2 regions of the Kitasatospora acidiphila genome follow, and region 1 is predicted to be linked to the other one. Evidence: riboswitches for the same ligand, from Rfam matches in the RefSeq annotation. Region 1 holds a riboswitch; the other holds the start of a gene.
What was found. A riboswitch is a leader RNA that binds a small molecule or an ion and turns the genes downstream of it on or off. The one in region 1 is predicted to bind glycine.

Region 1 (14,188 bases):
CGGGCGGTAGTTGAAGACCTTGAAGTCGGTCAGCGGCACGTAGGCCGCGTCATCCATGACCTGCTTGTCGATCTGGGCGTAGTCCTTGTTGCGGGCGTCCCCGGAGTTGTTGGTGGCCGCGTCGTCGAGCAGGCTGTTGACCTTCGGGTCGTTCAGCAGCGCGATGTTGCTGTTGCCGGAGGACTTGATCGCCCGGCCGTCGGTGATCTGCTGCAGGAAGCCCAGGCCGGTCGGCCAGTCGGCGCCCCACTGCATCATCATCATGCCGACGCCGTGCTGGTTGATGAAGTCCGGCACGCCCGCGTAGTCGGTGAAGTACTTGCCCTGCGGGTACTGCTGGATCTCCAGCGTGATGCCGACCTTGGCCAGCGCGCCCTGGATGGCGGTGGCGGCCTTGACCTCGGTGTCACGCTCGGTGCGGGCGGTGATCACGGTCTTGAAGCCGTCCGGGTGGCCGCAGGCCTTGAGCTCGGCCTTGGCCTTGTCGACGTCACCCTTGTTGCCGGGGGTGGCGTAGGTGTCGAAGTCCTGGTGGCCGGTGACGTCCGGCGGCAGCACGGTGGTGGCGATGTCACCGCGGATCGGGCCGCCCTCGGCGGTCTGCACCGCGACCTTGTCGATCGCGTACTCCACGGCCTTGCGGCAGTCGGCGTTGTCCAGCGGCGCCTGCTTGGTGTTGAGCGCCAGGTAGGCGAGACGGCCGCCGGCGGCGTTGTCGCTCTGCGCCTTCAGCTTCGGATCCAGCAGGATCTTGGCCTGGGTCTGCGGGTCGACACCGCCGCCGACCAGGTCGACCTGGGCGTTGCCGGACATCAGGTCCTGGTCGATGGTCTGCTGGTCGATGTTCATCTTCAGCACGATCTTGTCCGCGAGCTGCTTGCGGAGCGGGTCGGTGCTCGCGTCCCAGTTGGTGTTGGGCACCAGCACGGCGCCCTTGCCGTCGTCGTACGACTGGAACTTGTAGGAGCCGCTGGAGACGATGTGCTTCACGTAGTTGGCGCCTTCGTCCTTGGCCTGCGGCACCGGGGCGGTGTCGGGCGCGCTGACCAGGTAGTCGAAGTCGGCGAACGGCTGCTTGAGCTGGAAGGTGATGGTGGTGTCGTCCGGCGTACCGATCGAGTGCAGGCCGGCCGGGTCCTTGTCCTTGTAGGGACCCTGGTACGGCGTGGGGTTGTCGACCAGGTACTGCTGGAAGTAGGTCGGGCCGTTGGAGAGCACGTCGGGCGCGAAGTTGCTGCGCTCGATGGCGTACTTGACGTCCTTGGAGGTGATCGGGGTGCCGTCGTCGTACTTCAGGCCCGGGCGCAGCTTGTACGTCCAGGTCTTGCCGTCCGCGCTGACCTGGCCCATGCCCTGCGCCAGGTCCGGGGCGAGCTTGTTGCCCTGCGCGCCGGGGGCGGGGGTGAAGGTGGTCAGCGCACGGGCGTACAGCCGCGAGAAGTTGTAGATGTAGGCGTAGTAGGTGTTCCCCGGGTCCAGCGAGTCCGGGGTTCCCTTCATCTCGTAGGTGACCGTCCCGCCCTTGTGGTCGGAGGCGTTCACGATGCCCTTGGTGGCGGCGTTGGCACCGGCGGCGGACGAGGATCCGCCCGTGGTGCCGCCCTTGCTGCTGGCGCAGCCGCTCACCACCAGCACAGCGGTGGCGGCTGCCGCGGCCAGGGCGAGAGTACGATTACGGCGCATTGCTGGATCAACCCCTTGCAAGTGTGTCGTGGGTCAAACGAACCGAGTGGGGCTCAGAGGAACTGAGTGGAGCTCAGACGAACTGAGTGGGACTCAGACGAGCCGAGTGGGACTCAGAGGATCAGTTGCTGCGCGGGTCGAGCGCGTCGCGCAGTCCGTCACCCAGCAGGTTGAAGGCGAGCACGGTGATGAAGATCGCCACGCCCGGGACGATGAGGTACTGCGGGTCCACCTGGTAGTAGTTGATCGCGTCGTTCATCATCCCGCCCCAGGAGGCCTGCGGCGGCTGGATGCCGACTCCGAGGAAGCTCAGGCCGGCCTCGAAGAGGATGTTGGTCGGGATCAGCAGGGTCGAGTAGACCAGGATCGGACCGACCAGGTTCGGCAGCAGCTCCTTGAACAGGATGAACGGGCCCCGCGCGCCCAGCGATCGGGCCGCGAAGACGAACTCCCGCTCGCGCAGCGAGAGCGTCTGCCCGCGCACGATCCGGCCCATGTAGGGCCAGTTGAAGAAGCCGATCACGAAGATCAGCACGCTGATGTGGAGCGGCAGGCCGTGCATTCCGAAGGCGCCGCCCTGCAGCGAGGCCGAGATCGAGATGGCGAACAGCAGCAGCGGGAAAGCCAGGAAGGTGTCCATCACCCGGCTGATCGCGGTGTCCACCCAGCCGCCGTAGTAGCCGGCGATCACGCCGAGCACGGTGCCGATGGTGTTGGACAGCAGCGTGGCGCCGAAGGCGACCAGCAGTGAGACCCAGGAGCCCTCGATGATCCGGGAGAGCAGGTCGCGCCCGAGCCCGGGGTCGATGCCCAGCAGGTGACTGCCGCTCATGCCGCCGAAGTTGCCGTTCGGCAGGCCGCCGAGGTCGGCGTTCAGCAGGTCGGGGTTCTGGGCGTTCGGGTCCAGACCGAAGGCCGATTCGATCGGCTTGGCCAGCACCGCGAGCAGGATCAGCAGGATGACCACGATCCCGCCGGCCATGGCCGCCTTGTCGCGCTTGAAGCGCAGCCAGGCGATCCGGCCGAGCGAGCGGCCCTCGATGCGGGTCTGCGGCGCGTCGGCGATCGGCGCCCCCGGGTCCGGCGGAATGGCGGCGGTGGTGTCGGTGGTTGTGCTCATCAGCAGTTGGCGTCCCCTCGCCGACGGTCGTCGGCCCAAGGCAGCCCGAAATCGGGCATGGCGGTGTCAGGTCCTGGTCAGAGCCTGCTTGCCATACGTTCGGGCTGCTCGGCTGGTGCGGTGCGCAGAACTCTTCACGTTCTCGCCAGTTCGGCGCCAGCCCCCATTGGTGAAGGATGCCCAACTGTGATCTACCGATTATCGAGATCCCTAAACCCGCCATGCGCACACCAGCTATGACCGCCTGGTCCAGCAGGCCACTGGATACGGTAGTTGACAGCTCGTCAGAAAGCGTGGAGGACGACATGGCTCTACCCGGGCCGTTATCGACGACCCGGGCACCGGATACTCAGATTCCGCTCAAGTCCCACATGAGCGTTCGCTATGCGAACAGGGGTGTCCGCTCAGCGGCCGGGCCAGGGCTGCTGCGGCCACGGGCTCGGCGTCGGATAGCCGTAGCCGGTCGGCATCGGATACGGCGGCACGGCCGGCGGCGGGGTCGCCTCGCGGTGGTAGAACGGCCGGGCGTTGGCCCGCATCCAGAGCGCCACCGGGTCGTAGTCGTCGCTCAGCGCCACCGTGGAGACCGCCAACCCCTGCGGGGCCTGCGAGATGGCCCGCTGCATCAGCGCCCGCACCGCCTCCACGGCCGGCGGCGAGTTGTCGTACAGCTCCAGCCCGATCGCCAGGTAGGGCTCCCCCAGCACCGGCCGCACCCAGGCCCGGCGCAGCGCCCGCACCGGACGCACGGAGGGCGCCTGGTGCTGCAGCAGCCCGAAGAACGCCTCGGTGCCCGGCACCTGGGGCTCACTCAGCCGCAGCGGCCCGGCGGGCAACCGGTCCAGCCCGGCCGCGATCCGGCGCAGATCGGCCCACGGCACCCCGACCCCGCCGCCGGGCGTGTGCGGGTTGAGCCACAGGCCCCAGCGGGTCCGGTAGAGGGTGGCGGCGATCTCCTTGCCGCTGATCACCTCGTGCGCCCGGCTCCAACCGCTGGCGGTCAGCTGCTCGGGCGAGGTGACGGCCGGCGCGTAGCCGTGGCCGCCGATGTCCATGTTCCCGTACTGGGCGTCCGGGCTGCCCGGGCTGCCGTGCCACAGCAGCATCCACACCCGGCCCGCCGACAGCTCGCGCAGCAGCTGCTCATAGGCCTCGAACCGGTCCGGGGCGACCTCTTTGAGGGCCCGCTCCAGGGTGCCCGGGTCGGTACCCGGGACCGAGGCCGGGCTCCACGGCCCTGATCCGCCCGTCGCTCCCGTCGTCACCGCACGCGCCCTTCTCTCGACTCGCCCATCGCCGGATCAACCCCGCTGGTAGAACGGGCGCACCTGGGTCAGCATCCAGTCCACCACCGGGTCCGCCGCCAGGTCCAGCAGCACGATGTGCACTCCCCCGGGGAGCGGGGCCACGCCCAGCGCCCGGCCCAGCGCCGCGTTCGCCCCGGCCGGGTCGGCGGGGTGGGACGGATCCAGCTGCACGCCCACGAACAGCACCGTCGGCTCGCCCTCCACCGAGGCCAGCGCCCGACGGGCCGTCAGTACTCCTGGCAGCGCGGCCAGCTCGGCGCAGACGGCGGTCAGGAACGCCACCGGCTCCTCGTGCGGCTCCGGCTCGCGCAGCGCCACCCGGGCGCCGTCGCCGACCGGCGCGTCCGGCGACCCGGCGACCGCGTCCCAGCGCTGCTCGCGCGGCCCGCGCCGCAGCTCGCCGACGCCCTCGGGCGGCACCGGGATGCCGACGGGGGCGTCGGGGTTGACGGCGATGCCGAGCCCGAGCGGCAGCCCGCGGGCGAACTCCCAGGCCGGGGCGACCGCGCAGGACATTCCCGGCGCGTGCCGGACGAACTGCTCCTCGGAGGAGAAGACCGGTACATAACGGGCGCCGGCCAGCTCGATGGTCGGCAGGTCGAGTGCCTGACCGGATGGATCTGCGCCGACCGGCAGCGGGATCCACACGTGACTGCGCGCCAGCACCTCGATCACCCGGGGCGTCGCGCCCGGGTCCCCGATCGCCGCACTGAGCACCTGCTCCAGCTCGTTCGCCGGCCACCCTCCGCCGGTCGGCGGCTGCCCCGGCTCGGCCCACGCGGGCGCGGGCACGGCAAACCCCTGAGTCTCCACCGGAGCAGACTACTAGGCGGCGGCCGGCCCACTGGCCACTACGCACCAGGCGGCGGCCGGCCGACTGGCCACTGTCCCGCCGTCGGCACCGCCCCCACTCCCGCTGAGCGAACGGGCATGCCATGATGTGCGCGATAAACAGAACTTCATACTGGCCGTTCGAACCCGCGCGGGAGAGTCCGGAGGTGCCGCAGGGCACGGACCGGCGCCGAAGGAGCAAGTCCTCCCCGGAATCTCTCAGGCACCCGATACCGCGTGGGCGAGGCGAATCTGGAAAGCGGAACACGGCCGTGCCGTGCGCCCACCCACGGTGCAAGCCGCGCCATGCTGGTCGCGGTGAAGCTCTCAGGTTGTGACGACAGACGGGGAGACTCCACCGTCCCTCCTTGCCCACCATCGGGCGAGAAGGGCCCATCTGCCTGTTACAGACCGGAGTCCCGCCATGTCCCCGCGCCTGACCGCGCTCGACGCCCTGCACCGCGCCCTCGGGGCGACCATGACCGACTTCGCCGGCTGGGACATGCCGCTGCGCTACGGCAGCGAGCGCGAGGAGCACCTCGCCGTCCGCACCAAGGCCGGCCTCTTCGACCTCTCGCACATGGGCGAGATCACCGTCTTGGGCCCGCAGGCCGGCGAGCTGCTGGACCACGCGCTGGTCGGCTTCATCTCCGCGCTCGGCGTGCTGCGCGCCCGCTACACCATGATCTGCCGCGAGGACGGCGGCATCCTGGACGACCTGATCGTCTACCGCACCGCCGAGAACGAGTACATGGTGGTCGCCAACGCCTCCAACGCCCAGGTGGTGCTGGACGCGCTGACCGAGCGCGCGGCCGGCTTCGACGCCGTGGTGCGCGACGACCGCGACGCCTACGCGCTGCTCGCCGTCCAGGGCCCGGAGGCGAACGCGATCCTCTCCTCGGTCACCGACGCCGACCTGCCGGGGCTGAAGTACTACGCGCTGCTGCCCGCCACCGTCGCGGAGAAGCAGGTGTGGCTGGCCCGCACCGGCTACACCGGCGAGGACGGCTTCGAGATCTTCTGCGCCCCCGCCGACGCCGAGCACCTGTGGCACGCGCTCACCGAGGCCGGCGCCCCGCACGGCCTGGTCCCGGCCGGCCTGTCCTGCCGCGACACGCTGCGCCTGGAGGCCGGCATGCCGCTCTACGGGCACGAGCTGGACACCTCGCTGACCCCGTTCGACGCCGGCCTCGGCCGCGTGGTCCGGTTCGACAAGACCACCAACGGCGGCGACTTCGTCGGCCGCAAGGCCCTGGAGGCGGCCGCCGCCCAGGCCGAGGTGAACCCGCCGCGCAAGCTGGTCGGCCTGGTCTCCGAGGGCAAGCGGGTGCCGCGCGCCGAGTACTCGGTGGTCGACGCCGAGGGCACCGTGATCGGCCGGATCACCTCCGGCTCGCCCTCCCCGACGCTGGGCAAGCCGATCGCCATCGCCTACCTGGACGCCGCCTTCGCGGCTCCCGGCACCGCCGTCGCCGTGGACGTGCGCGGCAAGCACGAGCCGGTCGAGGTCGTCGCGCTGCCGTTCTACAAGCGCGCCCGCTGATCCCGTCCCCCACACCGTCCGCCGGACCGCGGTCCACTGAGCGGACCGCTTCCGCACACCCGCTTCCCGCTAATGGAGAATGAGCTCATGAGCAACCCGCAGAACCTGCAGTACAGCAAGGAGCACGAGTGGCTGACCGAGGCCGACGCTGACGGCGTGTCGACCGTGGGCATCACCGAGCACGCCGCCGGCGCGCTGGGCGACATCGTCTACGTGGACCTGCCGTCCGTGGGCGACACCGTGACCGCCGGCGAGACCTGTGGCGAGCTCGAGTCGACCAAGTCGGTCAGCGACCTGTACTCGCCGGCCACCGGCGAGGTCGTCGCGGTCAACCAGGACGTCATAGACGAGCCGGCCCTGGTCAACTCGGCCGCCTTCGCCGGTGGCTGGCTGTTCAAGCTCAAGGTCACCGACACCGACGACCTGCTGAGCGCCGACGAGTACACCGCGTTCACCGCGGGCTGACTCATCTGAAAGGGCGGCCGCAGCGCGGCGGCCGCCCTCCGTCCCACCCGTCGCCCACCGCCACCCTTCCAGCGAGGCGCTGCGCGCGACACCCCCTCAGCACCAGAGCCCCACGGGAAGACGCCACCATGACGGTTCTCAACCAGTCCCTCCACGCTCTCGACCCGGAGATCGCCGCCGCGGTCGACGCCGAGCTGCACCGCCAGCAGTCCACCCTGGAAATGATCGCCTCCGAGAACTTCGCCCCGGTGGCGGTCATGGAGGCCCAGGGGTCGGTGCTGACCAACAAGTACGCCGAGGGCTACCCCGGCAAGCGCTACTACGGCGGCTGCGAGCACGTCGACGTGGTCGAGCAGATCGCCATCGACCGGATCAAGGCGCTGTTCGGCGCCGAGGCCGCCAACGTCCAGCCGCACTCCGGCGCGCAGGCCAACGCCGCCGCGATGTTCGCGCTGATCCAGCCGGGCGACACCATCCTGGGCCTCAACCTGGCCCACGGCGGTCACCTGACCCACGGCATGAAGATCAACTTCTCCGGCAAGCTCTACAACGTGGTGGCCTACCACGTGGACGAGAAGACCAGCCTGGTCGACATGGAGGAGGTGGAGCGCCTCGCCAAGGAGCACCAGCCCAAGCTGATCATCGCCGGCTGGTCCGCCTACCCGCGCCAGCTCGACTTCGCCGAGTTCCGCCGGATCGCCGACGAGGTCGGCGCCCTGCTGATGGTCGACATGGCGCACTTCGCCGGCCTGGTCGCGGCCGGCCTGCACCCGTCCCCGGTGCCCTACGCGGACGTGGTCACCACCACCACCCACAAGACCCTGGGCGGCCCGCGCGGCGGTGTGATCCTCTCCAAGGCCGCGCTGGCCAAGAAGATCAACTCCGCGGTCTTCCCCGGCCAGCAGGGCGGCCCGCTGGAGCACGTGATCGCCGGCAAGGCGGTGGCCTTCAAGGTCGCGGCCTCCGAGGAGTTCAAGGAGCGCCAGGAGCGCACCCTGGAGGGCGCCAAGATCCTGGCCGCCCGCCTGCTCCAGGACGACGCCACGGCGGCCGGTGTCTCGGTGCTCTCCGGCGGCACCGACGTCCACCTGGTCCTGGTCGACCTGCGCAACAGCGAGCTCAACGGCCAGGACGCCGAGGACCGCCTGCACGAGGTCGGCATCACGGTCAACCGCAACGCGGTGCCGAACGACCCGCGCCCGCCGATGGTCACCTCCGGCCTGCGGATCGGCACCCCGGCGCTGGCCACCCGCGGCTTCCAGGCCGAGGACTTCACCGAGGTCGCCGACATCATCGCCGAGACCCTGCTCCCTGGCTTCGACGAGGCCAAGATCGCGGCGCTGCGCACCCGGGTGACCGCGCTGGCCGAGAAGTACCCGCTCTACCCGGAGCTCTAGGCACCACCCACCGTGGCCGACGTCACTCCCGTCGGTCCGGTCCGTTCCCCCGGGGCACCGCGCACACTGGAACGTGAGCCGGTGCCCCGCACCATGCAGTCCCCCGCTTTCCTTCCGGTCCACGAGACCAGACAAGGACGTCCCCCGTGGCCATCAGCGTCTTCGACCTCTTCTCCATCGGTATCGGCCCCTCCAGTTCGCACACCGTCGGCCCGATGCGGGCCGCCCGGATGTTCGCCCGCCGGCTGCGCTCCGAGGACCTGCTGGACCAGGTCGCCTCGGTCAAGGCCGAGCTGTTCGGTTCGCTCGGCGCCACCGGCCACGGCCACGGCACCCCCAAGGCGGTGCTGCTCGGCCTGGAGGGCAAGTCCCCGCGCACCGTGGACGTCGCCAAGGCCGACCTCGACGTGGAGCGGATCAAGGAGACCAAGCGGATCGCGCTGCTCGGTGTCCACCTGATCGACTTCGACCCCGACCTCCAGGTGGTGCTGCACCGCCGCAAGTCGCTGCCGTACCACGCCAACGGCATGACCCTGGTGGCCCACGACGCGGCCGGCGCCGAGCTGCTCACCAAGACCTACTACTCGGTCGGCGGCGGCTTCGTGGTGGACGAGGACGCGATCGGCGCCGACCGGGTGGTCCCGGACGACACCCAGCTGCGCTACCCGTTCCGCACCGGCGAGGAGCTGCTCCGGCTGACCCGGGAGACCGGCCTGTCGATCTCCGGCCTGATGCTGGAGAACGAGAAGGCCTGGCGCTCCGAGGAGGAGATCCGGGCCGGCCTGCTGGAGATCTGGTCGGTGATGAAGGAGTGCGTGTCGGCCGGCATGTCCCGCGAGGGCATCCTGCCGGGCGGCCTCAAGGTGCGCCGCCGCGCCGCCGCCGGGGCCCGGGCGCTGCGCGCGGAGGGCATCGGCCCGGCCAACGCGATGGAGTGGGTGACCCTCTACGCGATGGCGGTCAACGAGGAGAACGCCTCCGGCCAGCGGGTGGTGACCGCGCCCACCAACGGCGCGGCCGGCATCATCCCGGCCGTCCTGCACTACTACCAGAACTTCGTACCGGGCGCCGATGACGAGGGCATCGTCCGGTTCCTGCTGGCGGCCGGTGCGATCGGCATGCTCTTCAAGGAGAACGCCTCCATCTCCGGCGCCGAGGTGGGCTGCCAGGGCGAGGTCGGCTCGGCCTGCTCGATGGCGGCCGGCGGCCTGGCCGAGGTGCTCGGCGGCTCCCCCGAGCAGGTGGAGAACGCCGCCGAGATCGGCATCGAGCACAACCTCGGCCTCACCTGCGACCCGGTCGGCGGCCTGGTCCAGATCCCCTGCATCGAGCGCAACGGCATGGCCTCGGTCAAGGCCGTCACCGCCGCCCGGATGGCACTGCGCGGCGACGGCCGGCACCACGTCTCCCTCGACAAGGCGATCAAGACCATGAAGGAGACCGGCGCCGACATGAAGGTCAAGTACAAGGAGACCAGCCGCGGCGGCCTGGCGGTCAACGTCATCGAGTGCTGATCACTCATCGGGGGCCCGTGCCGTGGTGACGGCGCGGGCCCCTGGCGCGTTCTCAGGCCCGTTCGCGGACCTTGAGTTCGAACCAGACGCCCTTGCCGCGCGGCAGCAGGTCGGCGCCCCAGCGGTCGGCCAGGGCGTCCACCACGGTGAGGCCGCGGCCGTACTCGGTCAGGCTGGGCTCGGCGACGATCAGGCAGGGCAGCGCCCGCGAGGAGTCGCGGACCTCCACCTTCAGCCAGCCGGGCCGACGCTGGAGTTTCAGGCCGATGGTCCGCCCGCCGGTGTGCCGCACGGCATTGGCCACCAGCTCGGCGGTGAGTAACTCGCCGATCTCCAGCAGCTGGTGCAGGCCCCAGGACTGCAGCACCGAGAGCACCAGCCGCCGGGCCAGCGGCGCCGACTCGCCCCGGGCCGGCAGCCGCACCTCCTCGGCGCCCGCCGGGTCGCGCAGCCGGGGCAGCACGGCCCGCTCCAACTCCCATGCGGAGAGCCGCTCCAGGGCGGCCAGCGAGGACCGCTCGGGTACCGGTGGGGCGTCAGCCGTCAGACTGAGCCCGAGATGTGATGACTGATCGACTTCGCCCCATCCCGCCATGCCCACCATCATCGCGGTTCGCACCCGCCCGCGTACGGACAATGACCAAAGGATCACTATTCAGTTGGCATATGACTGGAACAAGCCGGGCGGCCTACCAAGCGCTCCAGTCCATGTTCCAGCCGCTCAGGCCGTTGTCCGGGGCAACCTGGGCGCCCTTGGAGTTGACGACCTTCACGACATCTCCAACCAGCGAGGAGTCGTAGAACTTCGCGGCGGGGGTGTTCGGGCCGCCCTGGTTGCCGGGGTCGTCCTCCAGGCCGATGCAGCCGTGGCTGACGTTCTCCGAGCCGAAGGTGTCGTGCGAGGACCAGTTGTTGCCGTGCACGTAGGTGCCGGAGTCGGTCAGCCGCGCCGAGTGCGGCACCTGCAGGTCGTACTCGCCGGGCTTGAGGCCGGGCACCGAGGCGGAGGTCATGTGGGCGGTGCCCTCCTTGGCCTCGATCACCATGGTGCCGTTGTAGGTGGGGTGCTCGTCGGAGCCGGAACTGATCGGGATGCTCTGGTCGGGCTGGCCGTCGGTCTGCACGGTCATGGTGTGCTTGGCGGCGTCCACCGTGGAGACCTGGGAGCGGCCGATGGTGAACGACTCGTCGCGGTCGGAGTTGCCGTAGACGCCCGGCGAGACCTCGACGTTCTTCAGCCGGAAGTGGACCTTGACGGTGGTGCCGGGCTTCCAGAAGGTCTGCGGGCGCAGGTCCAGGCGCTGGTTGCCCATCCAGTGGCCCTTCACCTGCTGGCCGTCGGAGGCCTCGAAGGTGATCCCGGCCTCGGCCGCCTTCTGGTTCTTGATCGGCATGCCGAAGTCGACCGAGACGATCATGCCGACGCCGTAGGTGGACCCGGTGACCACGTTGTCCTGGCTGCGCGAGATCTTCGACGGGGTGAGCGTGGTGAACGAGCTGGACGCCGTGGTGGCGACGCCCTTGTCGTCGGTGGCCGAGGCCTTCACCTGGTAGGTGTCGGAGACCGAGAGCGCGGTGGCCGGCACCCAGTCGGTGCCGTCCGCGGAGATGCTGCCCTGGACCGCGGCGCCGCTCTTGTCGGTCACCGTCACCTGGGTCAGCTTGCCATTGGCAACCCCGACCTTGAGGGCGGTCGGCGCGGCGTCCTGGGTGCCGTCCTTGGGCTCGAGGTCCAGCACCGCGCTGGACGCGGTCGGCGACGGCGAGCTCGCCGCACCGCCCTTGCCGCCGCCCGGCGGAACGGGTGCCGGGGTGCCGCCGCCCTTGGGGCTGCTACTGCCGCAAGCAGTGGCCAGCAGCAGCGTGCCGCCGACCGCCAGTGCCGCGCCCACGCGTATCGAACGCATTCCACTACTCCCCATCACTCGATCCCCGGCTTCTACACGCAGCCCCGCTGCCGCCCGGTTCCCGCGCGAACCCTGGCCTCGGCTGTGACACCAGACAGAATGCCCCGCGGCCCGTACATGTGAACGAGGTGGCACGGGCCGCGGGTTGCGCCATGCGCCGGACTACCAGCTGCTCCACGGCATCGTCCAGCCGCTCAGGCCGTTGCTGCCGCTCACCGTCCTGCCCTTGGAGTTCTTGATGATCACCACGTCGCCGATCAGCGACGAGTTGTAGAACTTGCCGGCCACCGAGTTGTCGTCGCCGCCCTTGCCGTCCTGCAGGCCGACGCAGCCGTGGCTGGCGTTGGAGACGCCGAAGGCGTTGCCCCAGTAGTTGCCGTGCACATAGGTGCCGGAGTCGGTCAGCCGCATCGCGTGCGGCACGTCCGGCACGTCGTACTCGGCGCCGACCACGTTGGAGACGGTGGCCGAGTTCATCCTGGTGACCCGGTCCTTCTCCTCGATCGTCATGGTGCCGTTCCAGGACGGGTTCTGGTCGTTGCCCGCGGTGATCGGGATGGTCTGCACCACCTGGCCGTCCCGGCTGACGGTCATCTTGTCACTGGAGGCGTCGACGGTGGAGATCTGCGAGCGGCCGACCGTGAACGCCTCGTCGCTGTTCTTGGGGCCGTAGACGCCCGTGGCCACCTCGGTGCCGGCCAGCCGGAAGTGGATCTTCACATTGGTGCCGGACTTCCAGTACTGCTCGGGCCGGAAGTCCAGCCGGCGGGAACTGAACCAGTGGCCCTTCACCTGGGTGCCGTCCGAGGCCTCGAAGGTGATGCCCTTGAGGACGTCGTCCTTGTGGCTGACGGCCTTGCTGAAGTTCACCGAGACGATCATCCCGACGCCGTACGTGGTGCCGGTGGTGACGTTGTCGTTCACCGCGACGGTCTTGGCGGGGGTGAGCGTGGTGAAGCTGCTGTCCAGCGCGGACTGCAGGCCGGCCGCGTCCACCGCCTGGGCGTTCACCTTGTAGAGCATGCCGACCGCCAGCGGACCGGACGGCGTCCAGGAGGAGCCGTCCGCCGCGATCGCGCCCGCCACCTTGTTGCCGCCCTTGTCGGCCACCGTGACCTGGGTCAGCTTGCCGTCGGCCACCGAGACCTTGACCGCGCCGCTGGGCGCCACGTCGTCGGTGCCGTCCTTGGGGCTGACGCTCAGCACCGCCGCCGAGAGCTTCGGGGACGCCGACGCCGCCGGCCCGCCGGAGCCGTCCGCCTTGGAGGTGTCGTCCGGGCCGCAGGCGGTGGCCAGCACCAGCACCCCGCCCGCCAGCAGCGCGGCGGCCGTTCGCCGGTACCCGGCCCTGACCTGGCTGCTTCCTCTCGCGGCGGCTGCCGCCTGCACCGGGTCCACTAGGTGGCCCCTCCCGTTCACGTCCGTGGGTTCGCGCCTCAGCGTCCGGGCGCGCGCGAGCGCCAGGATAACTGCGCTGCATGAGTGAATCCCCGGCAGGAGGGCGGCGGCCCGCGGGCCGAAGATCACCGATCGGAAAGCGGCCAGTCCGCTGCGTGTCAGCCGGATTCCCGCTGGTACACGAGGGAACGATTCCACTCGGCGGACATCTGCCGGTAACAGAACCCTCGGCTCGGAAGGGCACGGCTCATGACGGCACCTCAGGAGGCGTCGCGCCCGGCGCCGGCGCACCTGCCCCCCGCCGCCCCGTGGCCGGGCAGCTGGCAACCGCTCGGCGCCTGCTACCGGCCCGGCACCGACGGCAGGGGCGGCACCAACTTCGCGCTCTGGGCGCCCGGCGCCGAAGCGGTCGAGCTCTGCGTGTTCGACGAGGACGGCGCCGAGACCCGGCACCCGCTGCCCGAGCAGACCTTCCAGACCTGGCACGGCTACCTGCCCGGGGTGGGCCCCGGCACCCGCTACGGCTACCGGGTGCACGGCCGCTGGGACCCGTGGACCGGCGCCCGCTGGAACCCGGCCAAGCTGCTGCTCGATCCGTACGCCAGAGCCGTCGACGGGGTCTTCACCGGCCACGCCGCCTGCTGCGGCTCGGTGCGCGACTGGCCCGAACCGCAGGCCGCGGACACGGTGCGCGACAATCGCGACTCGGCGCCGTACACCGCCCGCTCGGTGGTGGTGCACGACGATGACGACTGGGCGGACGACCACCGCCCCAAGACCCCGTGGGCCGAGACCGTCATCTACGAGCTGCACGTGGCCGGCTTCACCCGCCGCCACCCCGGGGTGCCGCCCGAACTGCGCGGCAGCTACGCCGGGTTGGGCCACCCGGCGGCGATCGAGCACCTGGTCTCGCTGGGCGTCACCGCGGTCGAGCTGCTGCCGGTGCACCAGTTCGCCGACGAGGACTTCCTGCGCGGGCGCGGGCTGGCCAACTACTGGGGCTACAACTCGATCGCCTGGTTC
Region 2 (14,188 bases), 4.2 Mb from region 1:
GACCACGAGACGGGCGCCCAGCGACTGCACCGCATCGCCGACGAAATACGGGTGGTCCAGCAGCAGTTCTACGCCAAGGCCGCGCATAACCCCCGGTCCAAGCTCAGCGGCGGTTCCCTCAACCTCACGCTGACCGACAAGGGAAACACCGCCAAACTCGCGAGCCACCTCGCCTACCGGGACACCAGGCAGGAGGACGGGGACGGCGGCCTCTTCGTCCACTACTCGGTGGGGGTCCCCATCACCGGCATGCCGGTCTTCTTCGACGCCCTGCGCGCGGCAGACCCCCACGACCGGGAGAGGGACCCTTACAACAGCAACAAGGAGGCGGCACCGGGCGACCAGTTCAGGCAGGCGCGGTTCCGCCTGTTCCAGGCCAAGGAGTTCGGCCGCAACGCGGTCCTGGAGTTCCGGAAGTGGGCCGGCACGGGGAAGCGCAAGCGCGGGAACGACGCGCAGGACGAGGCCGCCCTCGACGGGTACAGCCAGCTGGTCTACACCCAGTTGACGGGTATGGCCGACTACCAGAACGGCCAGCCCAAGAACTCCCTGATCGCCCTGTCCCGCTCCAACCTCGGCACGGTCCGGGCCCGGCTCCCCGAGAGCGTGCAGGACTTCCTCGACACCTTCGACGTCAACGCGGAGGACAACGTCTTCGCCGAGCTGTTCGATGACATGCAGAAGCAGACCTTCTCGGGCAAGGATGGGGAGGGCTACAACCCGGAGGACACCCGTCAGATCGACGAGGCTTCCCGGGAGGTGTCGTTCGAGAACTACGCCAACTCCGCCTTCAAGCGCGCCGGCTCCGGGTTGGCAGAGGGTGACGTGACCCAGGAGGAGGTGTTCGGCGGCATGAACACGATCGAGCCTCACGACGAGCACGGGTCGGTCATGGTGCCGATGGAGATCCGCAGGCTCGGGGGCGGTCGCAAGACCTGGGACCAGCTCAAGCAGGACCTGGCCAACCTCGTGAACTGGGCCGAGAAGGCCTACCAGAAGGACCAGGACCTCACGCAGAGCGAGAGCGACCAGGAGGACAGGCCGCTCCCGTCGCGGCCGAGGACGTGATCGCGGAGGTTCTCCGACCGCGCACCCCAACAGTCCGACTCTGCCCCGGGGAGGTTCTTGTCTTCGCGGAGAACGGCCACCCTGGCCGACCTCCTCGGTCACGAGGACCCCGCCTTCACGCTCCATAGGTACGTGCCCGGGTCGCACGCTCGCTCGACAAGGCTCGTGTGGCCATCGGCCGGAGCTACCGCTCTACGGCGTGACCGGAGGCTCCCCGGTGTGCACCGGTTGTGCACCGGGGACCAAGGCCTCCTCCCCGGCGGTGTCCCGACGGCACCCCGCCCGCGACTCGGACAGTAACCACCCGACTGGGTCAACTGGTCTGCGTCCCAGGAGGTTTGACCATACCTTTCCATCGAGGGGGTCACCCTAGCGAAAGGCGTCCACTGTCATGGCCGGCAAATTCGAGCTGTTCACCGACGAACGCGGCATGCACCGGTTCCGGCTCAAGGCGAGCAACGGGTCGGTGGTCGTGGTCGGTGACGCGCACGAGACCCGTGAGGATCTGCTGAAGAACATCGAGTCGCTGCGCAAGCTCGCGCCGTACGCCCAGGTGCAGGAGACGGCGGCCGGCACGGCCTGAGCGCGGGCCGGCCATCGGTGCGGGGAGCGGGGCACCAGCCCGCTCCCCGCACCGGTCGTGGTCCACCTAACCGGGATTGGACCTGTGCCCGCCCGCTGACCAGCCGTAAGCTCGGGCCATGCAGATCTCGATCATCGATGCGTTCACCGAACGCCCGTTCGCGGGCAACCCCGCTGCCGTCTGCCTGCTGCCGGACGGCGACTGGCCCGAGGAGCGGTGGCTGCGCCAGGTGGCCCGCGAGATGAACCTCTCCGAGACCGCGTTCGTCCGGCGGCTGCCGGACGGCGACTGGGCACTGCGCTGGTTCACCCCGATGACCGAGGTCCCGCTCTGCGGCCATGGCACCCTGGCCGCCACCCATGCGCTGCGTACCGGGGGGCTGGTCGCGGCGGAGCCGGTGCGGTTCCACACGCTCAGCGGTGTGCTGACCGCCACTCCGCGCCCCGACGGCCGGATCGCCCTGGATCTGCCGACGGCCGCGCTGACCGAGACGGCGGTCCCGGACGGGCTGGCCGAGGCGCTCGGCTCTGCAGTGCTGAGCTGTCGCGACACCGGCGGGCTGGGCATCCTGGTGGCCGAGTTGGGCAGTGAGCACGCGGTCCGCGGGCTGGCGCCGGACCTGGCCGCGATCACCCGGCAGCCGGCCCGCGGTGTCGCCGTCACCGCGCGGGCGGAGGACCGGGAGGGCGGCTACGACTTCGTCTCGCGCTACTTCGCACCGGCCGCCGGGGTGGCGGAGGACCCGGTCACCGGCAGCGCGCACACCGCGCTGACCCCGTTCTGGGCCGAGCGCCTCGGCCGCACCGGGCTGACCGGGTACCAGGCCTCGGTGCGCGGCGGGCTGCTCGACTGCGAGCTGCTGGGCGACCGCGTCCGGCTGGCCGGGCACGCGGTGACGGTGGTCGAGGGGACCCTGCGCGCCCACCCCCGCTGAGCAAGCGCTCGCTCACCCCTGCTCGGCCACCCCTGCTCGGCCACCCCTGCTCGGCCACCCCTGCTCGGCCACCCCTGCTGAACAACCGTTTGGTCACCCCGTGGGCAGCCACGAGACGTGCCCCGCCAGCAGCGCGTAGCCCACGAAGGCCGTGGTGTCGATCAGCGCATGGGCGGCCACCATCGGCATCACCCGCCCCCAGCGCCGGTAGAGCAGCACGAAGACGGCGCCCATCACCATGTTGCCGACCAGCCCGCCGATCCCCTGGTAGAGGTGGTACGAGCCGCGCACCGCGGCGCTGGTCAGCAGCACGGCGGCGGGCGTCCAGCCGCGCTGGTCGAGCCGGCGAACCAGGTAGCCGAGCACCACCACCTCCTCCAGCACCGCGTTCTGGCAGGCGGAGAGGACCAGCACCGGGATCCGCCACCAGACGTCGGGCAGCCCGGACGGGACGACCGTGAGGTTGAAGCCGGCCGCCCGGGAGGCGAAGTACAGTGCCAGGCCGGTGCCGCCGATCACGGCGGCCACGGCGGCGCCGCGGCCGAGGTCGGCCGGCTTGCGGCGCAGGTCGAAGCCGAGCACCCGCAGCGAGGTGCCCTCGCGCACCAGCAGGTAGCCGACCAGCGCCACCGGCATCAGCCCGCGGGTGATGTAGTAGAGCTGGTAGGCCAGGTCGATCCAGGGCCGGCCGGGGGCCGCCGAGCTGTTCAGCGCGGCGGTCTGGTGGGCCAGTCCCACGTTGCGGGTGGCCGAGTCGACGAAGCTGATCAGCGCACTGACCCCGCTCGCGCCGAGCGACAGCCCGAGGACGATCAGCAGCTCGATCCCGAGCAGTCGGCGCCGCCGGTCACCGGGCGGCAGGGTGTCCGCGGGCTGCGCGGGCGGTGCGATCGTCATGGCGGATCATCTTGTCACACCAGGATGAGGCGACCTCGACGCCAAACCGTCACCCCACCGGCCAGTTGTGCACCGGCTCGCCCGCCCGCATCAGCTCCATGTACCGCTGGGTCATGGTGGCCAGCGCGGTCGCCCGGTCCATGCCGTGCCGCTCGCACAGCTGGTGCACGGTGGCCGCCTGCCAGGCCGCGCCATTGGTGCGGCGCAGGCAGCGCTGCTCGATGATCCCCAGGTAGCGGTCCCGGTCGGCCGGCTGCACGCCCCACTCGTCCAGGCCCTGGTAGGCCAGCGGCAGCAGCTCACCGAGCACCAGGTCGACCACCGGCACCGCCGCGGGCGCGCCCCGGGTGCCGCGGCCCGGGCGGGGCCACTGCACCACCGCGTCGATCCCGTAGCGGGCCGCGGTGTGGAAGTTCCGGTCGGCGTGGGCGAACGGCAGCCTGGTCCAGATCGGCCGGGGCTGCTCGGCCAGCGCGCGGACCAGCCCGTAGTAGAACGCGGCGTTGGCCAGGATGTCGGCCACCGTCGGTCCGGCCGGCAGGCAGCGGTTCTCCACCCGCAGGTGCGGCACGCCGTCGGTCACGTCGTAGACCGGCCGGTTCCAGCGGTAGATGGTCCCGTTGTGCAGCCGCATCTCGCCCAGCCGCGGCACGCCGCCGGAGGCGAGCACCTTGGCCGGGTCCTCGTCGTCGCAGATCGGCAGCAGGGCCGGGAAGTAGCGCATGTTCTCGGCGAACAGCTCCTGCGCCGAGTCCACCCAGCGCTCCCCGAACCAGGTGATCGGGCGCACTCCCTGGGCCTTCAGTTCGGCCGAACGGGTGTCGCAGGCCTGCTGGAAGAGCACCGGACGGGTCTCCCGCCACAGCTCCCGGCCGAACAGGAACGGCGCGTTGGCACCGAGCGCGACCTGCACGGCGGCGATCGCCTGGGCCGCGTTCCAGACCGGCGCGAACCGGTCCGGGGTCACCTGGAGGTGCAGTTGGAGCGAGGTGGCGGCGGCCTCGGCGACCATGCTCACCGACTCCAGCTGCAGGTGCTCCACGCCCTCGATGTCCAGCGCGATGTCCTCGCCGCGGGCCGCCATGATCTGGTCGCTGAGCAGGCTGTAGCGGTTGTTGTGGCTCATCGCGTCGCGCCCGGTGTGCACGGTCTCCAGGGTCGGCAGCACGCCCACCATGATGATCCGGGCACCGGCCTCGGCCGCCCGCCGGTCCGCGTACCGCAGGCCGGTGTCCAGCTCCTCCCGCAGCTCCTCGAAGACATGGCCGCTGAGCTGGTGCGGAGCGACGTTGACCTCGATGTTGAACTGGCCCAGCTCGGTCTGGAAGTCGGGCGAGCCGATCGCCGCGAGCACCTTCTCGTTGCGCATCAGCGGCAGACCCTGCTCGTCCGCCAGGTTGAGCTCTATCTCCAGGCCCATCATGGCCCGGGGCCGGTCGAAACGCTGCTCGTGCAGCATCCGCTCCAGGGCCTCCTGACAGGACTGCAGCTTTCGACGGTAGTGCTGCCGGTCCGACAGGTCGGCCCGGGTTGCGATGACTTTCTCCCCCATGGATACCCCCTTCGCCCGGTCCACCGTGCCCTGCATCATGCCCATCCGGAAGATCGATACCCGAGCGCTTCTAATGCCCTATGCCACAAGGGAACTGACGGTTTCTCAGCTATCGCTCGACTTGCCGGGCACGACAGAAGGTGATAAACAGGTCACCCTGCGCACTTGTTCGAGTGGGCTTCGAGTCCCGGCCCGGCCGCACCGGTTCCGACCCCGGTGCGGCGTGCCGCTGCCCGGAGCCCGCGCGCTCAGCCCCGCGATCACGCCCAACCGGACCCGGCCCTGTCGCGCCACGCCGGTATGCCGCCTTCGCACGCCGATCTCGCATGGAGAGGCGACCCGCCATGACCCTGCAGACACCCCAGCCACCGCCCAGCGCCCTGCGCGCCGTGCTGGCCGCCCTGAGCTCGCCGACCGCCCTGCGGCAGCCCGGCGCGGCCGCCCCGCGAAGTACCGCGAGCGCCCTGCTGCCGGCCCATCCACTGGCAGTCCATCAGCTGCCGCCCGGCACCACGACGGCGCGCGCGCTGGCCGCCGCGCCGCGGACCGGCTGGCGGTTCCTGGTCAAGCACGGCACGGTGGTGGTGGCGGCAGCCGAGGTGGTGAGGTCGGCGGAGGGGCACACCTTCGCGCACTTCGCGGCCGGCCCCTACCCGGACTCCACGGTCCGGGCACTGGCCGAGGCCTGGCAGCTGGTCCAGCAGCGGCGCACGGCCTACCAGCCCCGGCTGCTCTCGATGCCCGACCACTACGCGACTGCCCTGTGGCTGCACGCGACGGACGCCGATCCGGCCGGCGACCTGCTGCTGCCGCTGGCCCCCGCGCCGCTCGGCATCACCGCGCACCGGGCCTACCCGGCCGGTGAGCTGCTCACCCTGCTGGGCCGCCCGACACCGCGGGTCACCGCAGTGGCCTGAGCAGTGTCCGTAGCAGTCGCCTGAGCAGTCGACTGAGAAGTGGCCTGAGCGTGGCCCGACACCCTCCGAACTGACCATCAACGGGCCACCCGACCGAGTCATGGTCGGGTGGCCCGTTTGCACGCGCACCACGGTCGGACCCATCTGAATGGGTGATCTCTGGACTGTAGTTGTGGCGCAAGTCACCGAAAGGGCTGCGCAATGGGGTCTGGGCGCGGACACTGGAGACAGCGTGGCAGGACCACCTGTCCTACCCACAGAAGCGCTGGTTCACACCTGCGTTCCGCTGCGGGGGGCGTGAAGCGTGAGTAGTGAAACGAGGTACCACGATGTGCCAGCACCGACCTGAGTGCCCGTCGGCCGATTCTCCTGACCGTGAGGCGGCGGTTCCCGTCGCCCGCCACCCCGAGCAGGGCTGGAGCCTGCTCTGCAACGGAGTCCTGCTCTTCGAGGACACCGGCGAGCTGCTGCCGGACGGCCGGGTGATCGCGCCGCGCCGAACGCTGCTGGTCGCCGCCTGACAGCCACGAGCGGATCCCGGGCGGAGCACTCGGGACATGACTCCGAATATGGCTCCGGATATGGCGAAGTGCCCTGCGGCAGCCACCGCAGGGCACTTCGTCATCGGGCGCTGAGCCCTCCGAGCGCTACTCAGACGCCGTACTCGTCGAGCGGCGGGCAGGAGCAGACCAGGTTGCGGTCACCGTAGGCGCCGTCGATCCGGCCCACCGGCGGCCAGTACTTGTCCGCCGGGTTGACGCCCGCCGGGAAGACCGCCTCCTGACGCGAGTAGCCGTGCTTCCAGTCGCCGGCCAGGTTGGCGGCGGTGTGCGGAGCGTTGCGCAGCGGGTTGTCGTCCGCGGCCCACTCACCGGAGCCGACCTTGTCGATCTCCGCGCGGATCTCGATCATCGCCTCGCAGAAGCGGTCGATCTCGTGCAGGTCCTCCGACTCGGTGGGCTCGATCATCAGCGTGCCGGCCACCGGGAAGGACATGGTCGGGGCGTGGAAGCCGTAGTCGATCAGGCGCTTGGCGATGTCGTCCACGGTCACCCCCGTCTCCTTGGTGAGCGGGCGCAGGTCGATGATGCACTCGTGCGCCACCAGGCCGCCCGGGCCGGTGTAGAGCACCGGGAAGTGCGGGGCCAGCCGCTTGGCGATGTAGTTGGCGTTCAGCACGGCCACCTGGGTGGCGCGCTTGAGGCCCTCGCCGCCCATCAGCCGGACGTACGCCCAGGAGATCGGCAGGATCGCCGCCGAGCCCCAGGGCGCGGCCGAGATCGGGCCGACACCGGTGGCCGGGCCGGCCTCCGACTGCAGCGGGTGGTTGGGCAGGTACGGCGCCAGGTGGGCGCGCACCGCGACCGGGCCGACGCCCGGGCCGCCACCGCCGTGCGGGATGCAGAAGGTCTTGTGCAGGTTCAGGTGCGACACGTCGGCGCCGAACTTGCCCGGCTTGGCCAGGCCGACCAGCGCGTTGAGGTTGGCGCCGTCGACGTAGACCTGGCCGCCGGCCTCGTGCACCAGGCCGCAGATCTCGGTGATCTGGGTCTCGTACACGCCGTGGGTGGACGGGTAGGTGACCATCAGCACGGCGAGCTGGTCGCGGTGCTGGGTGATCTTGGCCTTGAGGTCCTCGACGTCCACGTCACCGTCGGCCATGGTCTTCACCACGACGACGCGCATGCCGGCCATCACCGCGGAGGCGGCGTTGGTGCCGTGCGCCGAGGACGGGATCAGGCAGACGTCGCGCTGGGTGTCGCCGTTGGCCAGGTGGTAGGCGCGCACCGCGAGCAGACCGGCGAACTCGCCCTGCGAGCCGGCGTTCGGCTGGATCGAGACGGCGTCGTAGCCGGTGACCTCGACCAGCTGCTGCTCCAGCTCGCGGATCAGGGTCAGGTAGCCCTGGGCCTGGTCGATCGGCGCGAACGGGTGCAGCTGGCCGAACTCCGGCCAGGTGACCGCCTCCATCTCGGTGGTGGCGTTGAGCTTCATGGTGCACGAGCCCAGCGGGATCATGCCGCGGTCCAGCGCGTAGTCCCGGTCCGAGAGGCGGCGCAGGTAGCGCAGCATCGCGGTCTCCGAGCGGTGGCTGTGGAAGACCGGGTGGGTCAGGTACTCGTCGGAGCGCAGCAGCCCGGCCGGCAGCGTGTCGGCGGCCTCGGCCACCTCGGCGCCGACCACCCCGAAGGCGGCCCAGACGATCTCCAGGTGCTCGCGGGTGGTGGTCTCGTCGCAGGAGATCGAGACGGTGTCCGCGTCGGCCTGGTGGAGGTTGACGCCCTCGGCGCGGGCGGCGGCGACCACCTCGACGGCCCGGCCCGGCACCTTGGCGGTGACGGTGTCGAAGAACGCGCCGTGGGCGAGCTCGACGCCGCCGGCCCGCAGGCCCTCGGCCAGCGCGGCGGCGTAGCGGTGGGTGCGGCGGGCGATGTCGGCCAGGCCGTCCGGACCGTGGTAGACCGCGTACATCGAGGCCATCACGGCGAGCAGCACCTGGGCGGTGCAGATGTTGCTGGTGGCCTTCTCGCGGCGGATGTGCTGCTCGCGGGTCTGCAGCGCCAGCCGGTAGGCGCGGTGGCCGTCGGCGTCCACCGAGACGCCGACCAGGCGGCCGGGCAGCGAGCGCGCGTACTCGGCGCGGACCGAGAGGTAGCCGGCGTGCGGGCCGCCGAAGCCCATCGGCACACCGAAGCGCTGCGAGGTGCCGCAGGCTATGTCCGCACCCAGCTCGCCGGGCGACTTGAGCAGGGTCAGCGCCAGCAGGTCGGCGGCGACGGCGACGATCGCGCCGAGGCCGTGCGCCTGCTCGATCACCGGGGTGAGGTCGCGCACCGCGCCGGAGGCACCCGGGTACTGGAGCAGCACGCCGAAGACGCCGCGCTCGGCGATCTCGGCCGGGATGCCGGCGGACAGGTCGGCGACGACCACCTCGACACCGGTCGGCACCGCGCGGGTCCGGATCACCGCGAGGGTCTGCGGCAGGGTGTCCACGTCGACCAGGAAGACGCCGCCCTTGACCTTGGTGACGCGGCGGGCCAGCGCCATCGCCTCGGCCGCCGCGGTGCCCTCGTCGAGCAGCGAGGAGCCGGAGGTGGGCAGACCGGTCAGGTCGGAGACCAGGGTCTGGAAGTTGAGCAGCGCCTCCAGGCGGCCCTGCGAGATCTCGGGCTGGTACGGGGTGTAGGCGGTGTACCAGGCCGGGTTCTCCATGACGTTGCGCAGGATCACCGGCGGGGTGAAGGTGCCGTAGTACCCGAGCCCGATCATCGAGGTGAGCACCTGGTTGTGCCCGGCCAGCTCACGCAGCTCGGCCAGCACCTGGGCCTCGGTGCGGCCGGCGGGCAGGTCGAGCGCGGTGATGCTGCGGATCGCCTCGGGGACGGCCGCGGTGGAGAGTTCGGCCAGCGAGCCGAAGCCCACCTGGGCGAGCATCTTCTCCTGGGCGGCGGCGTCAGGGCCGATGTGGCGCGACTGGAACGGGCTGGCCGCCTCAAGGTCGGCGAGCGTCGCGTTCTGGGAGCGACCGGCGGTCGGCTGGTCAGTCATGGTGGTCGAGGCCTCCTGGTCACGGACCGGCGGGGGCACGCAGCCACGACCCTCGCCGCCTGGGGGAACGGTGCGGCCGTGGCGGACGAGCCCGACAGGCCTCCCCCTCTGTCATCGGGACCTGAGAGCTTCGCCCGCACGGGGCTTACGCCCCGTCGGCTTGCACCGTCGGTGAGGGTGGTCGCCTCCGGTTCCCTCACCGGCGGCCCTGCCCTGCTTTCCAGAGTGACCTATTCCACACGGTACGGATGCCTGAGAGATTCCGGGGAGGGTTTGCTCCTTCGGCGCTCCGGACTATTCGAAATCGCTGGGAAATCGAAGGCCGGAGACTCTCCCGTGCGGGTTCGGCGGTCGTGTTCAGGGTACCAGCGGCGGTCATTGCCAACACCGCTCAGGTGATCGATCGCACTCCCCCACCTGGGCGATCACCGGCTCGGACGGCCGCATCCGGCTGGCCGCTGTTCCCTTTGTGGCATTTGGTGTGAATCGACAGCGGTACCACCAGGAGAGGAACAGCGTGCAGACCGATATCGATCCCCGAGACCTGATCGGGCACAAGGCCGTGGACCGCAACGGCGACAAGATCGGCACCGTGGACGAGGTCTACCTCGACGACGCGACCGGCGAGCCCGAGTGGGCGGCCGTGCGCACCGGGATCTTCGGCCGGGACGCCTTCGTGCCCCTGACCACGAGCGAGTTCTCCGGCCAGGAGCTGCGGGTGCCCTATGACAAGTCGCTGATCAAGGAGTCGCCGGACTTCGGCGTCGGCCAGCACCTCTCCCCGGCCCAGGAGCTGCAGCTCTACCGCTACTACGGGCTGGACGCCCCCACCGGTGACCGCACCGCCGCACCCGCTCCGCCCGCCCAGGGCACCGCCCGCGGCCGGGCGGACGACATGGACTTCGGTGTGACCGCACCCGCGGCCCCCGCCACCGGCCGCCCGATGGCCACCGCACCCACCGCACCCACCGCACCCACCGCCCGGTCGGCCGTCGGCCGGGAGGGGCCGGTCGAGCCGACCATCGGCCTGGACAAGCCGGTGGAGCCGGCCCCCGGCCCGGTCGAGCCGACCCCGGAGCAGGCGCGCACCGCTGGCAGCGCGGCCACCACCCACCCGCCCCGCCCGATCGAGCTGACCCTGCGCGAGGAGCGCCTGGAGATCACCAACGAGTGGCACGTGCTCGGCACCGCCCGGATGCGCAAGTACGTGGTGACCGAGCCGGTGGAGCGCCGGGTGCAGGTGACCAGGGAGCGGGTCCGGGTGGAGCGGGTACCGGTGAGCAGCGCCGAGCAGTCCGCGCTGTCGGCGCAGGACATCGCCGAGGCCGTCGAGGAGGTGACGCTCCGCGAGGAGCGCCCGGTGGTGCGCAAGTACCTGGCACCGATGGAGCGGGTGCGGCTGGTGGTGGAGCGGGTCACCGAGGAGCAGGTGATCAAGGACGAGCTGCGCCGGGAGCGGGTGGAGATCCACGACAGCACCGGCTCGGCGGCGCCGGTCGACACCCATCACTGAGCCCAGCCGGGCTGCCGCGGCCCCGACCCGAGTGCGGGCCGGGGCCGCGGCATGCCGCACCAGGGAAGCTTCAGCGGTAGATATTTGACAAACTGAAGCACTTCTCGGATCGTTACTTCAGTCGATTAACTGTCGCGTGTCTGAAGCAGTCCTCTGGCTGCCCCGGCACCCGAGTGAAGGAGCCATCCGTGAGTGAGGCCGCCCAGCCCGCCGCCACGGCCGTGAAACCGAGCAGTGCCCGGGTGCTGCCCGCTCTGGTGCTGGCGATGCTGGCCTACAGCGTGATCCAGACGGCCGTGGTGCCGATCCTGCCGTCGCTGGCCAAGGAGCTGAACGTCTCCGGCTCCAACATCACCTGGCTGATGACGGCCAACCTGCTCTCCGCCGCCGTGCTCACCCCGCTGCTCGGCCGCTTCGGCGACCTGCGCGGCCGCAAGCCGATGCTGCTGATCTCGCTGGCCGGCCTGGTGCTCGGCTCCGGCCTGGCGGTGGCCACCCACTCCTTCTCGATGCTGGTGGTCGCCCGCGTGCTGCAGGGCGCCGGCGGTGGCGTGCTGCCGCTGGCGATCAGCATCGTCCGTGACGAGCTGCCGCGCGAGAAGGTCACCGGCGGTGTCGCCGCGATCAGCGCCTCGATGGGTGTCGGCTCCGGCCTCGGCCTGGTCGCCACCGGTCTGCTGCTGGAGCACTGGGACTACAAGTCGATCTTCTGGATGGGCCTGATCGCCGGTCTGATCGCGGTGCTGCTGGTGATGGTGCGGGTGCCCAAGGACCCGGTGGTCGACCGCGCCGGCGGCGCCGACCCGCTGGGCGCGCTCACCCTGGCCGGCTGGCTCTCCGCGCTGCTGATCGCGGTCAGCCGCGGCAACGAGTGGGGCTGGACCTCCACCAAGACCCTGGGCCTGTTCGCCGTCGCCGCCGTGGTCGCGCTGATCTGGGGCATCGTCGAGGTCAAGGTCGCGCACCCGCTGGTGGACATGAAGATGATGGCCCGTCCGGCCGTCGCCTTCACCAACGTGGCCGGCCTGCTGATCGGCTTCGGGATGTACGGCTCGTTCCTGGTGATCAGCAACTTCACCCAGACCCCGGCCAAGCTGGCGCACTACGGCTTCACCGCCACCGTGCTGCACGCGGGTGTGCTGCTGCTGCCCTCCGCGCTCGGCTCGATGGTGGCAGCCCCGGTCGGAGCCATGCTGATCGCCCGCCGCGGTCCGCGCCTGCCGCTGGTGCTCGGCGGCGTCTTCGGTGCCGTCTCGATGGCCTACCTGGCGCTGCGCCACGGCACCGAGGGTGACATCTACTTCGCCGCCGGCCTCTTCGGTCTCGGCGTCGGCATGGCGTACGCGGCGATGCCCGCCTACATCAACGGTGCCGTGCCGGCCGAGCAGAGCGGCATCGCCAACGGCATGAACGCGGTGCTGCGCACCGTCGGTGGTGCCATCGGCACCGCGGTGATGGGCGCCATCCTGACCGGGGACTCCATCAAGTTCCCGCCGCAGATCGCCAAGATGATCCCGATGCAGATCCCGACCCTGGACGCCTACAAGCACGCCTTCTGGGTCGCCGCCGCGCTCTGCCTGATCGCCGCCGTGGTGCCGTTCGCGATCCGCACCGCCCGGCCGAGCCAGCCGGTGGCCGACGCTCCGGTTGCTCCGGCCAAGCAGCCCACCAAGACCGGCGCCTGACGAGGTTGCCGTAGCCGGGGCCGCCCAGGGATCGGCCGCCCCGGCACCCGTGAGCCCCCATCCGGCATCCCGGATGGGGGCTCACGGCTGTTCGGACGGTCCGCGCGGGCGCAGCGGCAGCGGCTCGGCGGGAGTCAGCGCCGGATCCTCGATCCGGAAGGTGCGGACCCGACCTGGCGGTGAGTCGGGAGTCTCGAAGCGCACCGTCACCCGGCCCACCCCGCTGCCCTGCACCCAGCCGCGCCCGTGCTCCGCGTGCACCACGTCCTGCCCCGGCAGCCAGACCTGCTCGCGGAACGGCTGCACGGCCGCGGCCGTCGGCGGGGCCTCGGCGTCGGACTCGTCCGACTCGTCACCGCCCTCCCCCTCCTGTTCGGCGAGCTCGGCGGCGGCCTGGGCGAACAGGTCCTCCTGGGTGTACTCGGCGAGCTGGGAGACGCCCACCCCGAGCAGCCGGATGCCGCCGGCCAGGCTCACCTGCTCGGCCAGCCGGCGGGCGGTGTCCGCGATCACCCGGGCGTCGTCGGTCGGCCCGGGCAGCGTCTCGGACCGGGTCAGGGTGGAGAAGTCGAACCGCCGCACCTTGATCACCACGGTGCGCCCGGACCGCCCGGCCGCCTTCAGCCGGCGCACGCAGCGGGCCGCCAGCCGGTCCAGCTCGAAGAGCACCTGGTCGCGCTCCATCAGGTCGACCTCGTAAGTGTCCTCCACCGAAACCGACTTGGCGTCCCGGTCCGGCACCACCGCGCGGCCGTCCAGCCCCCGGGCCATCAGCGCGACGCCACTTCCGTGCGCCCGGCCGAGCAGCCGGACCAGCTCCTCCTCCGACTGGTCGGCCACCTCGGCAACGGTCAGCAGCCCGGCCCGGCGCAGCGCCTGCTCGGTCGCCGGGCCAACTCCCGGCAGCGCCCGCACCGACAACGGCCCGAGCACCGCGCGTTCCTGACCCGGCGTCACCAGCACCAGCCCGTTGGGCTTGGCCTGCTCGGAGCCGATCTTGGCCATCAGCTTGGAGGAGGCCGCGCCGACCGAGGCGGTCAGCCCGGTGGCCCGCTCGATGTCGGCCCGCAGGTCCTCGGCGATCGCCCGGATCAGCTCGACACCCTCGGCCAGGGTCGCCTCGGCCAGCACCGGACCGTACGGCCCGGCCGCCAGGTCGACATAGGCCTCGTCCACGCTCAGCTGCTCGACCAGCGGCGACAGCTCCCGCAGCATCGCCATCACCAGCTCGCTGATCTCCCGGTAGGCGACGAACCGGGGCCAGAGGTAGGCGGCGTTGGGGCAGAGCCGGCGGGCCACCGCCGTGGCCATCGCCGACCGGACCCCGAAGACCCGCGCCTCATAGGAGCAGGTGGAGACCACGCCGCGCTGGCCGAGCCCGCCGACGATCACCGGCTTGCCGCGCAGGCTCGGCTTGGCCGCCTGCTCCACCGAGGCGAAGAAGGCGTCCATGTCGAGGTGCAGGATGCTCGGCAGGGGGCGCACACCAT

Region 2: another riboswitch for glycine. It lies ahead of gcvP (aminomethyl-transferring glycine dehydrogenase); the one in region 1 lies ahead of gcvT (glycine cleavage system aminomethyltransferase GcvT).

Annotation. Positions count from the first base shown of each region.
Region 1 is NZ_VIGB01000003.1:3,296,865-3,311,052, forward strand. Features, by position in the region: gene E6W39_RS15530 (ABC transporter substrate-binding protein) at 1-1,683, opposite strand, end outside; gene E6W39_RS15535 (ABC transporter permease) at 1,805-2,803, opposite strand; gene E6W39_RS15540 (enhanced serine sensitivity protein SseB C-terminal domain-containing protein) at 3,208-4,068, opposite strand; gene E6W39_RS15545 (enhanced serine sensitivity protein SseB) at 4,105-4,902, opposite strand; glycine riboswitch at 5,084-5,187, shown strand; gene gcvT (glycine cleavage system aminomethyltransferase GcvT) at 5,366-6,484, shown strand; gene gcvH (glycine cleavage system protein GcvH) at 6,572-6,949, shown strand; gene glyA (serine hydroxymethyltransferase) at 7,078-8,346, shown strand; gene E6W39_RS15565 (L-serine ammonia-lyase) at 8,493-9,860, shown strand; gene E6W39_RS15570 (ATP-binding protein) at 9,913-10,467, opposite strand; gene E6W39_RS15575 (L,D-transpeptidase) at 10,550-11,767, opposite strand; gene E6W39_RS15580 (L,D-transpeptidase family protein) at 11,930-13,165, opposite strand; gene glgX (glycogen debranching protein GlgX) at 13,415-14,188, shown strand, end outside.
Region 2 is NZ_VIGB01000003.1:7,542,611-7,556,798, reverse strand. Features, by position in the region: gene E6W39_RS44370 (eCIS core domain-containing protein) at 1-1,068, shown strand, start outside; gene E6W39_RS35615 (YegP family protein) at 1,460-1,651, shown strand; gene E6W39_RS35610 (PhzF family phenazine biosynthesis protein) at 1,770-2,585, shown strand; gene E6W39_RS35605 (CPBP family intramembrane glutamic endopeptidase) at 2,679-3,482, opposite strand; gene E6W39_RS35600 (glutamate--cysteine ligase) at 3,532-5,034, opposite strand; gene E6W39_RS35595 (hypothetical protein) at 5,379-5,951, shown strand; gene E6W39_RS35590 (DUF5999 family protein) at 6,281-6,472, shown strand; gene gcvP (aminomethyl-transferring glycine dehydrogenase) at 6,603-9,500, opposite strand; glycine riboswitch at 9,602-9,729, opposite strand; glycine riboswitch at 9,731-9,847, opposite strand; gene E6W39_RS35580 (PRC and DUF2382 domain-containing protein) at 10,018-11,013, shown strand; gene E6W39_RS35575 (MFS transporter) at 11,202-12,698, shown strand; gene E6W39_RS35570 (DNA polymerase IV) at 12,780-14,183, opposite strand.